2 regions of the Pseudomonas sp. Tri1 genome follow, and region 2 is predicted to be linked to the other one. Evidence: riboswitches for the same ligand, from Rfam matches in the RefSeq annotation. Region 2 holds a riboswitch; the other holds the start of a gene.
The links. Region 2 has a riboswitch for cobalamin ahead of cobO (cob(I)yrinic acid a,c-diamide adenosyltransferase). Riboswitches for the same ligand answer to the same signal wherever they lie in the genome.

Region 1 (3,401 bases), 2.7 Mb from region 2:
TTCGATGACTTTGACCGCCGGTGGCAACTCTTCGGCCACTTCCAGGCGGACTTTGGCCAGGTCTTCAGGGCTGATCAGGTCGGCTTTGTTGAGGATCACCAGGTCGGCGCTGGCCAGCTGGTCGGCGAACAGTTCGTGCAGCGGCGATTCATGGTCCAGGTTCGGGTCGAGCTTGCGCTGCGCGTCGACCTGGTCGGGAAACGCGGCGAAGGTGCCGGCGGCCACGGCCGGGCTGTCGACCACGGTGATCACCGCATCGACAGTGCAGGCGCTGCGGATTTCCGGCCATTGGAAAGCCTGGACCAGCGGCTTGGGCAGGGCCAGGCCGGAGGTTTCGATGAGGATATGGTCGAGGTCGCCGCGCCGGGCCACCAGCTCGCGCATCACCGGGAAGAACTCTTCCTGCACCGTGCAGCACAGGCAACCGTTGGCCAGTTCGTAGACGCGGCCGTTGGCTTCTTCTTCGGTGCAACCGATGGAGCACTGCTTGAGGATCTCGCCGTCGATGCCCAACTCGCCGAACTCGTTGACGATCACCGCGATACGGCGGCCCTGGGCGTTGTCGAGCATGTGCCGCAGCAAGGTGGTTTTACCCGAGCCGAGGAAACCGGTGACGATGGTGACGGGAAGTTTGGCCAGTGTTTTCATCCGATGCCCCTTGGCAAAGTGGCGGGCAAACGGGACGACAACCGCAGGCAAGGCGTGCGCGGAAGATTTCGCCACCGGATCACCCCGCCCGGTTGTAGTGAGAATCTGTGTCGAGGCAGGTCTCCTGGCTGACGGCGGGCCAGTCATTGACTGGCGATTGCTGCGCCTTCCCGTGCGCCCGATGGAACAGGGCATGCACAGTGGCCTTGCAGAAACAGCACCGTTCACAGTTGCGGGGGCAGCCGCGGCTTGGACCGCGTTCCCTTCTTAGCTTCGGCGCATGCCGAAGAACCTCGAAGGCGCAAGGCTACGCAGGGTGTGGGGGCGGGTCAATGTCCGCAGGTAAGTTCTGTGGTGGCCTTACCACCGTCATCGCGAGCAAGCTCGCTCCCACATGGGTTGCTGGCGTACATAGAAATAACGATCACCTCAAGTTCCCTGTGGGAGCGAGCTTGCTCGCGATTGGGCGCGACTCGGTGCCAGCCTGAACCCCCTGCCAATTGACGCCCCGCCCCCGCCCATGCTCTCCTGTGCGCCTAGTTACGGGTGCCCTTCACAGGGTGAAACGGGAAACCGGTGAATCGTGTGCTTTACTTCAAAGCCACGTCAGTCCGGTGCTGCCCCCGCAACGGTAAGCGAGCGAAGCGTCTGAACCACTGTGTCTGTCGACATGGGAAGGTGACGCTTGCAGGCCAGGCACAAGCCCGGCCCCTCGCAAGCCCGGAGACCGGCCCATGACTCATGCATCAACAAACCCGCGGTGGGCGGGCGCTGTTCGAACCTTGGCGGGTTTTCGCCCGGGGTTTCATTGCGCTCGAATAACCCACTGAACAAGAACAGAGGGAAGCGCCATGTCGACCATCAGCAGCACCGCCCGCACCGCCAGCAGCACCACCACCTTGAGCCAACGCCTGAGCGCCGCGATCCTGGCCTCGATCCTGGGTGCCGGCCTGGTCTATTTCGCCGGTTTCTCCCACATCGAAGCGGTGCACAACGCCGCCCACGACACCCGCCACAGCGCCGCCTTCCCGTGCCATTGAGACCTGACAACATGATCAAGCGTATCGCGCAGACCGCTGGTTTCAGCGGCTTGCTGGCCGCCCTGCTGCTGACGCTCCTGCAAAGCTTCTGGGTGTCGCCGCTGATTCTTCAAGCCGAAACCTTTGAAAAAGCCCCGGCGGCTGAGGTCCATGAACACGCCGACGGCGTGGCCCATACCCACGATGCCGAAGCCTGGGAGCCGGAAGACGGCTGGCAGCGCGTACTGTCTACCACAGGCGGCAACCTGGTGGTGGCGGTGGGTTTCGCCCTGATGCTGGCGGGTCTGTATACCTTGCGCGCACCGACTCGCACTTCCCAGGGCCTGCTTTGGGGCCTGGCCGGTTATGCCACCTTCGTCCTGGCGCCGACCCTCGGTCTGCCACCGGAGCTGCCCGGCACCGCCGCGGCCGATCTGGCCCAGCGGCAGATGTGGTGGATCGGCACCGCAGCGTCCACAGCGGTGGGCATCGCCCTGATCGCCTTCGGCAAACACTGGCTGCTCAAGTTGCTGGGGGTGGCGACGTTGCTGGTGCCCCATGTCATCGGCGCACCGCAGCCGGAAGTCCACTCGATGCTGGCGCCCGAAGCACTGGAAAGCCAATTCAAGATCGCCTCGCAAGTAACCAACGTCGCGTTCTGGCTGGCCCTCGGCCTGATCAGCGCCTGGCTGTTTCGCCGTGACGGTCAAGCCCAGCACGACGCATGAGCCGCGAGCCGATCCTGGTGGTCGGCCTTGGCTGCCAGCGCGGCTGCCCGGCCAGCACGTTACGGGCATTGCTCGATCAGGCGTTGCTGGCCCACGGTGTTGCGCTTGATCAGGTGCGAGCCCTGGCCAGTATCGACCTCAAGCGTGACGAACCGGGCCTGCTGGAACTGGCCGAACAACTGGCGCTGCCGATGACTTGCTTCAGCGCCGAGCAGTTGGCCGATTATCGGGAGCGGCTCAGTCACCGCTCCGAGATCGCTTTCGAGCGGACCGGGTGCTACGGCATCGCCGAAAGCGCCGCCCTGGCTCTGGCCGACCAACTGGGCACGACGCCCGCGATGCTGCTGATTCCCCGTCAAAAAGGCCCCATGAGCACGCTGGCATTGGCGCGCACGTCGTAAATCCCGATAATCCGCGCCCAGGATCATGAGCGATCTTCATCTGGACGACGCTCACCCATCTTTCACAGGAGCCGGTCATGACCGTTTACTTCATCGGCGCCGGCCCCGGCGACCCGGAACTCATCACCGTCAAGGGCCAACGGCTGATCCGCAGCTGCGCGGTGATTATCTACGCCGGCTCCCTGGTACCGGCCGCCGTGCTGGAAGGCCATCATGCCGAACAAGTGGTCAACAGCGCCGAGCTGCACCTGGAACAAATCATTGAGTTGATCAAGGCTGCTCATCTCAACGGCCAGGACGTGGCCCGGGTGCATTCCGGTGACCCGAGCCTGTACGGCGCCATTGGTGAGCAGATTCGTTGCCTGCGGGAATTGGGCATCCCTTTCGAGATCATCCCGGGTGTGACCGCGACCTCAGCCTGCGCCGCCTTACTAGGCGCAGAACTGACCCTGCCGGACATCTCCCAGAGCGTGATCCTCACCCGTTACGCGGACAAAACCGCGATGCCCGCTGGTGAGGAACTGAGCAGCCTGGCGCAACACGGGGCGACCATGGCGATTCACCTGGGGGTCAATCATCTGGAAAAAATCGTCGGCGAACTGCTG
Region 2 (3,401 bases):
ATGCGCCCACCTGCAGGCCCTGAGCCGGGGTGGGCTTGGCGCCGTCGGGCCAGCCGACCGCTTCGGCGATGTTGACGGTCGGGACCAGGGTCTTGTTCGGTTCGGGCAGTTTCGGCGCCGGACCGGTGCCGTCGGAGACTTGCAGCGTGGACGACTCGCCACAAGCGACGAGCCCTGTGGCAAGGGCGACGATCAGGAGGTGCGGTGGCTTGAGCATGCTGGCTTCCCTATGAATGCATGTAGTTATTCATAGAGAAGCGTAGGCATGCGATGGTTCAACTGCAGGCGCGTGTCAGCAGGTAAGCGACCTGTGGGGGCGAGCTTGCTCGCGATAGCGGTCCGTCAGATGCATTGTTATTGACTGGCCCGCCGCTATCGCAAGCAAGCGCGCTCCCACAGTTTCTCCCGCGGTTCTAGCGTGGATTGAGTCAACCGTGGGCCTGTTTGAACAGCATGGCGATGCCAGGATGGTATTGACCGGCCTCGTTTCGCAACTTGCGGTAGGCATAGGGAAAGTACCAGGCCACGGCGCAGGTGTTTTCCTTCTGCAAGTCGTCGATCATGTCCTGCAGTTCTTCGGGCGTGGCGCTCTGCTGGGCTTTTTGCGGCGCGACGAACAGGCAGCCCAGCTTCAGGTCGCTGGAATAGCTGATGCGCTTGGCATCGCTGGCGGCCTCGGACAGGGGTTGGGTCAGGTTCAGGTTGTTGACCTTGGGCCAGCGTTGCGTGGCCTGGATGAAGGCGCGCTCATCGGTGCTGGCGATGAACAAATCGGCGCTGACGTTGCGTTCGCCTTCTTCATTCTGCTTGCGGGTCGGGGTGTTTTGCAGCGTGACCATCTCCGCCATCCAGGCGGCAGCCGACAGCAAGCCGAGGTTGGCTTTTTCATCGAACCAGTAAGGCGTGTCGTTATCGCCCCGCACGGCGTTGTAGCGATCGATGCAGTCAAACCAACGTTCCAGCACCGGGCGCAGGAATTCCAGTTTTGGATTGCTGATGATCATCCCTTGCATGCTTTGCCCTCTTGTTTTTGTGATATCGGGTCGTAGTGTCGCTTTGATATCACTTGCCGCAGAATCACACAAGATTGGCGTCACTTTATTGATGGGCGCCAATGATTGCCCCGACAGGCGGCTTTAATTGACGCTCCACCCCCAACCCTCTAACCTTCGCCGCTTGTTTCAGGTGCTCTGTGACCACGGTCGACAGAGTGAAACAGGGAAGCCGGTGAGTGCACACGAACCCGGCGCTGCCCCCGCAACGGTAAATGAGTCAACGCTGTGCCTAAGCCACTGTGTCGCCGACATGGGAAGGCGCACAGCCCGGCATTGCGCCGCTCATGAGCCCGGAGACCGGCCTGATCCATCCAACGGCATCACGGTGGGCGATGCCAGGCTCGCTGCCGTCCTTTTTATGCCCGCCCGCCGTTATCCAATCTCAACGGAGAGCTTCCATGACCGACACCCCCGATCGCGACGAACGCCACCTGGCGCGCATGCTGCGCAAGAAAGCCGTGATCGACGAGCGCATCGCCAACTCGCCGAACGAATGCGGCCTGCTGCTGGTGCTGACCGGCAACGGCAAGGGCAAGAGCAGCTCGGCGTTTGGCATGCTGGCGCGGTCCATGGGGCACGGCATGCAATGCGGCGTGGTGCAGTTCATCAAGGGCCGCAGCAGCACCGGTGAGGAGCTGTTTTTCCGCCGCTTCCCGGAGCAGGTGCGCTTTCACGTCATGGGCGAAGGCTTCACTTGGGAAACCCAGGATCGCCAGCGCGACATCGCCGCCGCCGAGGCCGCCTGGGCTGTATCGCGGCAATTGCTCAGCGATCCGTCCATCGGCCTGGTGGTGCTCGACGAATTGAATATCGCCCTCAAGCACGGCTACCTCGACCTCGATCAAGTCCTCAGTGATCTGCAAGCCCGCCCACCGATGCAGCATGTGGTGGTGACCGGGCGTGGTGCCAAGCCGGAGATGATCGAGCTGGCCGACACCGTCACCGAAATGGGCATGATCAAGCACGCGTTCCAGGCCGGCATCAAGGCGCAGAAAGGCGTCGAACTGTGAGTGATGCTCGCCACTGCCCGGCGGTGCTGATCGCCGCCCCGGCCTCGGGGCAGGGCAAGACCACCGTCACCGCGGCCCTGGCGCGTTTGCATCGCAACCAGGGGCGTAAGGTGCGCGTCTTCAAGTGCGGCCCGGACTTCCTCGACCCGATGATCCTGGAGCGGGCCAGCGGCGCGCCGGTCTATCAATTGGATATGTGGATGGTCGGCGAGCAGGAAAGCCGCCGGCTGTTGTGGGAAGCCGCCGCCGAGGCGGACCTGATCCTGATCGAAGGGGTGATGGGGTTGTTCGACGGCACGCCGTCCAGCGCCGATCTGGCGCGGCATTTTGGCGTGCCGGTGCTGGCGGTGATCGATGGCACGGCCATGGCCCAGACCTTCGGCGCCCTGGCCTTGGGCCTGGCCCATTATCAGCCGGACTTGCCGTTCGCCGGGGTCTTGGCCAACCGCGTCGGCACCTTGCGCCACGCGCAATTGCTCGAAGGCAGCCTCACCGAAGGCCTGCGTTGGTACGGCGCGCTGTCCCGGGAAACCGGTATCGAATTACCCAGCCGTCACCTCGGGTTGGTCCAGGCCAGCGAATTGAATGACCTCGACCTGCGCCTCGACGCGGCAGCCGAGGCCTTGGCCGGCAGTTGTGAAGTGGCGCTGCCGCCGGCGGTGGCGTTCGCCGCGCCTGAGCTGATTACCCCGCAGCCGTGGCTCGACGGTGTGCGTATCGCCGTGGCCCGGGACGAAGCGTTTGCCTTCACCTATGGCGCCAGCCTTGATCTGCTGCGGGCCATGGGTGCGCAACTGAGCTTCTTTTCGCCGATCCATGACACCGAACTGCCCGAGGCGGACAGCCTCTATCTGCCCGGCGGTTATCCGGAATTGCACCACGTTGCGTTGGCCCGGAACACGCCGATGCTGGCGGCGATCCGGGCTCATCACGCTGCCGACAAACCGTTACTCGCCGAATGTGGCGGCATGTTGTATCTGCTCGATTCATTGACCGACGTCGACGGCACCCGTGCTGAACTGCTGGGTTTGCTCGCCGGTGATGCGCAGATGCAAAAGCGTCTGGCGGCCCTGGCGCTGCAAGCGGTGGATTTGCCGGAAGGTTCCCTGCGTGGGCACACCTATCATCATTCCTTGACCAGCACCGAGCTTGAACCGATTGCCCGTGGCCATAGCCCGAATGGCGGGCGAGGAGCGGAGGCGGTTTTCCGGCAGGGGCGGATGACGGCTTCTTATGTGCATTTTTATTTTCCGTCCAATCCCAGGGCGATTGCCGCGTTGTTTGCGCCCGGACTTGAGCCCGCTATCGCGAGCAAGCTCGCCCCCGCAGGGGACCC

Region 1: it holds a riboswitch for cobalamin, as region 2 does, so the genes downstream of both, J9870_RS10725 (CbtB-domain containing protein) here and cobO (cob(I)yrinic acid a,c-diamide adenosyltransferase) in region 2, are expected to answer to the same signal.

What each region holds. Positions count from the first base shown of each region.
Region 1 covers NZ_CP072913.1:2,407,858-2,411,258, reverse strand. Annotated here, with positions in the region: gene cobW (cobalamin biosynthesis protein CobW) at 1-648, opposite strand, end outside; cobalamin riboswitch at 745-959, opposite strand; cobalamin riboswitch at 1,176-1,399, shown strand; gene J9870_RS10725 (CbtB-domain containing protein) at 1,500-1,688, shown strand; gene J9870_RS10720 (CbtA family protein) at 1,700-2,395, shown strand; gene J9870_RS10715 (cobalamin biosynthesis protein) at 2,392-2,796, shown strand; gene cobM (precorrin-4 C(11)-methyltransferase) at 2,874-3,401, shown strand, end outside.
Region 2 covers NZ_CP072913.1:5,099,717-5,103,117, reverse strand. Annotated here, with positions in the region: gene J9870_RS22030 (sorbosone dehydrogenase family protein) at 1-217, opposite strand, end outside; gene J9870_RS22025 (hypothetical protein) at 429-1,013, opposite strand; cobalamin riboswitch at 1,167-1,376, shown strand; gene cobO (cob(I)yrinic acid a,c-diamide adenosyltransferase) at 1,454-2,065, shown strand; gene J9870_RS22015 (cobyrinate a,c-diamide synthase) at 2,062-3,401, shown strand, end outside.